2 regions of the Mesorhizobium sp. WSM4842 genome follow, and region 1 is predicted to be linked to the other one. Evidence: predicted binding sites of a transcription regulator. Region 1 holds the regulator's gene; the other holds the start of a gene.

Region 1 (4,415 bases):
AAAATCGGCATTCGGATCGGCGCCCGAGCCCTTGATGAAGACGTAATTGCCTTCCGGCGCCACCTTGAACACTTCGCGGGCCTGCATGCGGCCGACTTCCTGGTTGTCGAAGGTCAGATAGAACACGTCCTTGTTCTCGATCAGCCGGTCATAGCCGACGACCGGAATGCCTTCGTCCAGCGCCTTCTGCACCGCCGGCCCGATGGCCGAGGCATCCTGCGCAAGGATGATCAGCGCGTTGGCGCCCTGCGAGATCAGGCTCTCGACATCGGTCAGCTGCTTGCCGGGATTGGACTGTGCATCGGCGGAAATATACTTGTCGCCGGCGGCCTCGATCGCCGACTTCATGGCGGCTTCGTCGGTCTTCCAACGCTCTTCCTGGAAGTTCGACCACGAAACGCCAATGACCTTGTCCTTGGCCTGTGCGACCGACGCGAGCGTCAGCGACATGGCGACCCCCGCCAGAATGGCGGCTGTGAATCTCTTCATGATTTTCCTCCCTGCGCCGCGTACGGCGCGACCAACTGGCCCGAAGGCCGGCACAAAGGCTCCTATTTTTTCGAGCCTCGAAAAAATACTGGTCCAACGCCGAAGCACTGTCAACACCAATTCTGATGGATTTTGTTGGCCTGCCGGCTTTTTTTCGAGGCTCGGAATAAACAATGACAGGCCCTTCTGCTTCTGCCAGTATTTGTCGGACATTACCGACGGCTTCCGGTTCATGAGCGGCCGCGGCAATAGGGAGGAAGCAAAAGAATGTCGGTTGGAATCCGTCATGACGATTTGCGCCGGCGCAACCGGGCGATGGTGATTTCTGCGGTACGCCGGGCCGGCCAGCCGTCGCGGACCGAGATCGCCGCAACCACCGGCCTCAGCCATTCGACCATATCGGCGATCTCTTCCGACCTGATCCAGCAAGGCATCCTGACCGAGAGCAAGGCGAGCGAGACCGTTTCGATGAAACGCGGCCGACCGCAGGTCGGCCTCAGCCTCAATCCGGAAGCCGCTGCGGTATTGGCGGTCGTGTTGTCGCTGAATTTCCTGTCGGTCGCTGTCATCGATTATGCCGGACAGGTGGTCGCCGAGGAACAGCGCCGGCTGGACACGCTGACCATGTCGCGCGACGAGCTGATCGACGAATGTGTCGCCATCGTGCGGCGCCGGATCGAAGACCCCAACCTCGACGTCCAAAGCGTCGCCCGCATCGCGCTGGCGATCCAGGGCATCACCGATTCGCATGCGCGCGCCATGTTGTGGTCGCCGATCACGCCGCAGACGAACATCGCCTTCGCCGACATTCTGGAACGCGAGTTCGGCATCCCGGCCATCATGGAGAACGACTGCAACATGATGGCCGTGGCGCTGCGCTGGCGTGACCCGGATCGCTACCGCGACGATTTCATCGCCATCCTGCTCTCGCACGGCATCGGTATGGGGCTGGTGCTGAAGGGCGAACTGTTCACCGGCACCCATTCCTCGGGCGGCGAATTCGGCCACATGATTCATCGGCCGGGCGGCGCGCTTTGCCGCTGCGGGCGGCGCGGCTGCGTCGAGGCCTATGCCGGCAACTACGCCATCTGGCGCAACGCAAGGCAATTGAGCGAGAACGCAGAGCCGGTCGCCGATGTCAGCGACGCCGAGATGCGGGCACTGGCGGCCCGGGCGCGCCAGACGGACGGACCGGAGCGCGAAGCCTACCGCAAGGCCGGCGAAGCGCTCGGCTTCGGGCTTGGCAGCCTGTTCGCGCTGATCGATCCGGCGCCGGTCGCCATGGTCGGCGCCAGCGCTGCCGCCTTCGACCTGATCGAGCCGGCCCTGCGCGAGGCCATCGCCCAGACCGCCGGCGGCCAGCATTCGGGTTCGATTTCCTTCGACACCGAGACGAACGAGCTGCCGCTGATCCGCGAAGGCTGCGCCTTGCGAGCGCTGAGCTTCGTCGACCAGGAGATTTTCGCGCCGGGCGCGCAAGGGAAGTCCGGCACGATCAGGAAGGACGTGGCGTGAGTCCGAAGGCAAGGAACAAAGGCGGAATGCGACTTGGGGTTGTGTTGAGATTCAGGTCAGGCCGCGCCGGAGTCGAAGACGGGCGCGAAGCGACCAGACTGGGCGAGTTCCGAGAACCGGAACGGAGCGTACTTTTGGGTACGTACCGGAAGCGCAGGAAATCGCCGGTCGCAGGCCGGCATCACCTGAATATCAGCTAGTCTTCCCTGATCGCATAGCCCGCACCGCGGATGGTGCGGATGACATCGGGCATGCGACCATTGTTGACCGCCTTGCGCAACCGGCCGACATGGACGTCCACCGTGCGCTCGTCGATGTAGATCGTCTCGCCCCAGACATTATCGAGCAACTGGCTGCGCGAGAAGACCCGACCTGGGTGCCGCATCATGAATTCGAGCAGCCGGAATTCGGTCGGCCCGAGCCGGATCTCGCTCTTCTTGCGATAGACCCTGTGCGATTCGCGATCGAGCATGATGTCGCCGACCTTCAGCACGCTGGACAGCACTTCGGGCTTGGCGCGGCGCAGCAGCGCCTTGATCCTGGCCATGAATTCCGGTGTCGAGAACGGCTTGACCAGGTAGTCGTCGGCCCCTGTCGAGAGGCCGCGCACCCGGTCGCTCTCCTCGCCGCGTGCGGTCAGCATGATGATCGGCAGCCGCTCGGTTTCGGGGCGCATCCGAAGGCGTCGGCAAAGCTCGATGCCGGAAACCGCCGGCACCATCCAGTCGAGCACCAGAAGATCGGGCACGTTTTCCTGCAGCCGGATTTCGGCCTCGTCGCCGCGCGTCACCACCTCGACCTGATAGCCTTCGGATTCCAGATTGTAGCGGAGGAGGACGCCCAGCGGCTCTTCGTCCTCCACCACCATGATGCGTGGCGCGATCATCGACCGGTCACCCCCGTCATGTCGCCGGCGCCGACATCGTCGTTTCGTCGAGCTTCGGGCGATCCGCCGGCAATTGCTGCCCGGTCACGACATAGTAGGCGTTTTCGGCGATGTTGGTGACGTGATCGCCGATACGCTCGAGATTCTTGGCGCAGAACAGAAGATGCGTGCAGGCGGTGATGTTGCGCGGATCCTCCATCATGTAGGTCAGGAGTTCGCGAAAAACCGCCGTGTATTTCACGTCGATCTTCTGGTCGTCGGCGCGCAGTTCTTTCAACGCGCCGGCATTGCGCGACACATAGTGCTCGACCACGCCGCGGAGCTGCACAAGAACGAGATCCGCCATCGCGTCGATACCGTGCGAGAGATTACGCGGCGTGGCGCTCTGCCCGACTGCGCTGACCCGCTTGGCTATGTTCTTGGCCAGGTCGCCGATGCGCTCGAGATCGCCGGCCATGCGGATTGCGCCAACCACGGCGCGCAGATCTTGCGCCATCGGCTGCCGCTTGGCGATCAGCGTGATCGCACTATCGTCGAGTTCGCGCTGCCGCGCATCCATGATGGCGTCGTCCGAGACGACGCGCTGCGCCATCGCATTGTCTGATGCAAGCAACGCGCGGATCGAGGCTGCGACCATCGCGGCGGCGAGCTCGTCCATATCGCGGATCAGCCTGTCGATGTGCTCCAGTTCCTCGTCGAAAGATGCGACGGTGTGTTCACCCATGATACTGTCCTCGTGTTCGAAATTCGCCGCCGGACCGCTCAGCCGAACCGGCCGGTGATGTAGTCCTGGGTGCGCTTGTCGTCGGGGTTGGTGAACATCTTGTCGGTCGCGCCCTCCTCGACCAGATAGCCGAGATGGAACATCGCCGTGCGTTGCGACACGCGCGCTGCCTGCTGCATCGAATGGGTGACGATGACGATCGTGTAGTTCTGGCGCAGTTCGTCAATCAGTTCCTCGACGCGGGCGGTGGCGATCGGATCGAGCGCCGAACAGGGCTCGTCCATCAGGATCACTTCCGGCGATACGGCGATGGCGCGCGCGATGCACAGGCGCTGCTGCTGTCCGCCGGAGAGACCGGTACCCGACTCGAGCAGGCGATCCTTGACCTCGTTGAACAGGCCGGCCTTCTTCAGGCTCGATTCAACGATGCCGTCCAACTCGGCCTTGCTCCTGGCCAGGCCGTGAATGCGCGGACCGTAGGCGACGTTTTCATAGATCGACTTCGGAAACGGGTTCGGCTTCTGGAATACCATGCCGACGCGGGCTCGCAGCTCGACGACATCGATCTTCGGGTCGTAGACATCCTCGCCGTCGAGCGTGATCTTGCCGCTCACCCGCGCGATATCGATGGTGTCGTTCATTCGGTTCAGGCACCGCAGGAAGGTCGACTTGCCACAGCCCGATGGGCCGATCAACGCCGTCACCTGGTTCTCGCGGACATCGAGATCCACGTCGAACAGAGCTCGCTTCTCGCCGTAATGAACAGAGACCTTGTCGCCCTTCATCTTGATCGAAGGGGCG
Region 2 (4,415 bases), 350 kb from region 1:
GATGGTTGCGGGCATAGCCGCGCTGGGTGGAATAGCCGAGCGCCAGCAAAAAACCCTCATCGCCGCGTGACAGCGCCTGCAGGCGGATGTCGCGCGCCATCGGGAATTCCAGCGGCTCGCGGGTGATATCGCCGGGGACATGGTCCTGCGGCATGTCACCATCGGGTTCGATCAGGCCTTCGCGGGCGAGGATGGCGGAGACGCGCGGCATGGCTTCCGCCTCGCTGGCGCGCTGCAGCGGCTCGGCGACATCGCCGCCGGCCGCAAGTTCGGGATCGAGCAGCCGGTGGGTGTAGTCGAAGGTCGGGCCGAGCAGCTGGCCGCCGGGCAGGTCCTTGTAGGTCGCCGACACGCGCCGCTCGACCAGCATCGCGCCGGTGTCGATCGCCCTGGTATAGCCGAAGCGTGGCAGCGTGGTGCGATAGGCGCGAACCAGGAAGATCGCCTCGATCATGTCGCCGCGCGCCTGAACGATGGCGAGCGCCGCCAATTCCCTATCATAGAGCGAACCTTCGCTCATCACCCGGTCGACGCCGAGCGCCAGCTGCTCGACGATCTGGTCGAGGCGAAGCGCCGGCACCGAACGGTCGCCGCGGCGGCGGTCGGCGAGCAGGGCGTGGGCGTTGGCAATGGCCGCTTCGCCGCCTTTTACTGCGACATACATATCACGCCTCCATCGTCTTGATGCGCGTCGTGCGCGGCAGGCAGGCAACGCCTTCCGGGGTGGCGAGGATGATGTCGACACCACGGGGAAAACGCTGATTGTTCTGCTTCCATTGTTCGACGAAGTGGCGCGGCATCTGCGCCGGCGCGATTGTCGCGGTTGTTTCGATGCCAGGACCTTCGAGTAGCAGAGGGGCGCCCGAGACGAGATCGCTCACCTGCAGGATCAGCGTCGTCGAGCGGTCGGGATAGTCCTGGGTGCCTTGTGAAAAGCCGTCGAGCGCCATCATCTCGGCCGGCGTGGCGATCAGCGCGAAATGCGCATCGGCTGGCGTGTTGGCTAGTGGTGCGCCGGTGTGGAAACCAAGCCAGGATTTCACCGCTGCCGGGGCCTGCAAAACGAGATCGAGCCAGAGCGGCGTGTCGTTGTCGCACAGCGCCAGCGCGATGGCGCCCGCGGTGGCCGACAGCGGCGCGGGCGGGCTGGCAAAGACCGGCAGGGGTTGCAGGATGCCCGGCCGCGCCATTGCGTCCATCACGGCGCGGAACACCGTCTGGGCGTCGAACACCGGATCGGCAAAGCCGCCCTCGATCGCTTGGGTTGCGATTTCCATCAGTCTTCTCCGCGTACCATGGTGAAGAAATCGACCTTGGTTGCCGCCGTCTCGGCGCGCCGCCGTTCACGTGCGCTGGCCAGCGCGGCCTGCAGAGGCGCAATGAGTTTGGTCTCGACCTCGTTGCGGCGGGCGGGATCCTGCCAGAGCGCGTCGGCGATCGCCGCCAGTTTTGCTTTCTGCTTGTCACGGCCGAGCGCGTAGCAGTGGCCGACCTGTCCGGATGCGAGCCGGACGGTGGCGCGGGTGACCGTCGCCTCGCCGACGTTGAACGGCGCGCCGCCGCCGCCGATGCGGCCACGCACGGTGACCAGGCCGGTTTCGGGGCCGCGCAGGAGTTCTGCTTGCGAAGGCAGGCCGGCTTGGTTCCAGAGGCGGACGATATCGTCGCCGGTCGATTGCGCCAGCGTCGCCATGACGGCCTTGCGCTCAAGCTGCTGATCGCGCGCTTCCTGTTCTCGCATGGCCGCCGTTCCTTCTCGTTCCAATTTGTATAATGATGTAGACAATTATACAAATTATACCTATTCTCTAAAGCCTGTCCATGACGGATGGATGACACGGCGAAAAAGCTCGGGGCAAAGAGATGATCGGTCAGCAGATCGCCAGCAGCTTGGAGCGGCGCAGCGGCGTCTCGCTGTGGCGGCAGATCGCCGAGCAGATCCTGCATTCGATCGCCGTCGGCGACTTCGCCGAGAATGCTGCGTTGCCACCGGAAGTTGCACTGGCCGAGCGCTATGGCGTCAACCGCCATACGGTGCGCAGCGCCATCGCCGCACTGGTGCAGGATGGCGTGCTCAGGGCCGAACAGGGGCGCGGCACCTTCGTGCTGTCGCGCAAGCGCCTGTCCTATCGGATCGGCGCCCGCACCCGGTTTTCGGAGGGCTTGCAAGGGCAGGCGTCGGAGCGTCGCAGCGTGCTACTCGAATCGGCGGTCGAGCCGGCCAGCCGGCGCGTCGCCGAAGGGCTGGGGGTTACCAAGGGTTCGACTGTCATACGCCTCGAGACACGCGGCGAAGCCGATGGGCAACCGGTCTCGCGTGCCACCGGCTGGTTTGATGCGGCTCGCTTCGCCGGCATCGATGCCGCCATGGCCGAAACCGGATCGGTGACGGCCTCATTGCGGCGTTTCGGCATCGGCGACTATCTCAGGCAATCGACGGTGCTGTCGGCCCGCCACGCGGACGCCGCCGACCTTGCCGATCTCGATCTGCAGCCCGGCGCCATCGTGCTGGTCACGGTCGCGGTCAACGTTACGCCGGACGGCGAGCCGATCCAGTTTGCGGAGTCGCGCTTTTCAGCGGAGCGCGTGGAGCTGAGGCTGTCGGTGAACGATTAGCCTTCAACGTCGTCATCCTTGGGCGAAGCAGGAGCGCAGCTCCGTCGCGAAGACCCAAGGATCCATGCCGTGACCTCGCGCGAAGAGTAAAGACGGCGCAAGACAGAGGTCGTTCTGTACTGCTGCAACGCTCGTATGTAACGGCATGGATCCTATGGTCTTCGCCGCGTCGCTTCGCTCCTTTGCTCCGCCATAGGATGACGAAGTGATGGATGTTTCGGCTAATCGCCAAGGCATGCGCTCTGCCAATCCTGCAATATCGCCCGCCGAATTTTTCGTGCCAGACCGACATCTCATCCGACTTGGATGACAGCCTTGATCAGGCCGGATTTCTCGTGCGCCCAGCGGGCGAGGTCGCGCGGTGTGTCGCCAAGCGTCGTGCGATGGGTGACGAGCTTTGCCAGCGGCACCGCGCCGTCGCGGATCGAAGCGGCGACATGATCGAAGTCGGCGCGCAGCGCGTTGCGGCTGCCGATCAGCGTCATCTCGCGCTTGTGGAATTCAGGATCGGAAAAGACGATGTCGTCCTTGACGACGCTGACCAGGACCAGCGTCCCGCCATGCGCGACATGGGCGAAGGCCGACTGGACGGACTGGGTGTTGCCGGTGGCATCGAAAATCACGTCAAAACCTTCGCCGCCGGTCGCCTCGCGCACCAGGTCGGTCGCAGACTGCCGCGAACCGTCGAGGGTGGCGAAGCCGAGTTCGCTTGCGGCGAAGCCCAGCCTTTCCGCGCTCATGTCGAGCAGCGTCACGTCGAGACCGGCGATACGGGCAAACAGCGCCGTGCCGAGGCCGATCGGCCCGGCGCCGATGACCAGCGTGCGCGCGCCGGGATCAGCCAGCGAGCGCCGCACGGCGTGCGCCCCAATCGCCAGGAATTCGACGGCGGCGGCATCGGCCAGCGACAGGCCGTTTGCCGGATAAAGATTTTGCGCCGGCACCAGGATCCGTTCGCACATGGCGCCGTCGCGATGGACCCCGAGCACTTCGATCCTGACGCAGCAATTCGGCTTGCCTTGGCGGCAGGCGATGCATTTGCCGCAAGCGAGATAGGGGTTGATGATCACCAGTTCGCCGACGGCCAGATCGACGTCCTCGCCAATTTCGATCACGGTGCCGGAGACCTCGTGACCCATGATGCGGGGATAGGCGAGGAACGGATGCTTGCCCTCGAAGATGTGATAATCGGTGCCGCAGATGCCGACATGACTGACCGCGACCAGCGCCCAGCCCGGCGGTGGTGTGCTCGGCGCCGGGCGGTCTTCCACAACAAGATCGCCGGGCGAACGGCAGACGACGGCTTTCATGCTTTTATCCAGTCGGTTCATGGCACCGCCGGCCCCGTTAGCGCCGGCCAGCGGTTTGTTAATATGGTCTACTTGCCGCGGCGGCGCAGGCCGTCGAAATAGACGATGACGATGATCAGCACGCCGGTAATGATGCGCTGCCAGAAGGCATTGACGTTCAAGAGATTGGCGCCGTTGTTGATGGTGGCGAGGATGAAGGCGCCGAGCAGCGGTCCGTGCACCGAGCCGACGGCGCCGAACAACGAGGTGCCGCCGATCACCGACGAGGCGATCGCCTGCAATTCCCAGCCCTCGGCCTGTGTCGGATTGCCGATGCCGATGCGCGAGGCAAGCAGCACGCCGACAAAAGCCGCGCACAGGCCAGACAGCGTATAGGCCATGTAGATGGTACGCTGAACGTTGACGCCGGAAAGCCGCGATGCCTCGGCGTTGGAGCCGACCGAGAACAGATACCGGCCCCAGCGGCTGTGATGCAGGAAGATGTAGGCG

What was found. The regulator PhoB, encoded in region 1, activates phosphate uptake and scavenging genes when phosphate is short. The targets are predictions, from matches to a motif close to TGTCATNNANCTGTCAT.
Region 2: phnF (phosphonate metabolism transcriptional regulator PhnF) is a predicted target of PhoB. The motif match lies at 1,822-1,838, and genes of this name have one in related genera.

What each region holds. Positions count from the first base shown of each region.
Region 1 is NZ_CM148372.1:1,590,447-1,594,861, reverse strand. Features, by position in the region: gene xylF (D-xylose ABC transporter substrate-binding protein) at 1-489, opposite strand, end outside; gene AC0NIE_RS07620 (ROK family protein) at 757-2,004, shown strand; gene phoB (phosphate regulon transcriptional regulator PhoB) at 2,201-2,890, opposite strand; gene phoU (phosphate signaling complex protein PhoU) at 2,907-3,614, opposite strand; gene pstB (phosphate ABC transporter ATP-binding protein PstB) at 3,653-4,415, opposite strand, start outside.
Region 2 is NZ_CM148372.1:1,943,428-1,947,842, forward strand. Features, by position in the region: gene AC0NIE_RS09320 (carbon-phosphorus lyase complex subunit) at 1-664, opposite strand, end outside; gene phnH (phosphonate C-P lyase system protein PhnH) at 666-1,277, opposite strand; gene phnG (phosphonate C-P lyase system protein PhnG) at 1,277-1,741, opposite strand; gene phnF (phosphonate metabolism transcriptional regulator PhnF) at 1,864-2,616, shown strand; gene AC0NIE_RS09340 (zinc-binding alcohol dehydrogenase family protein) at 2,910-3,926, opposite strand; gene AC0NIE_RS09345 (ABC transporter permease) at 3,995-4,415, opposite strand, start outside.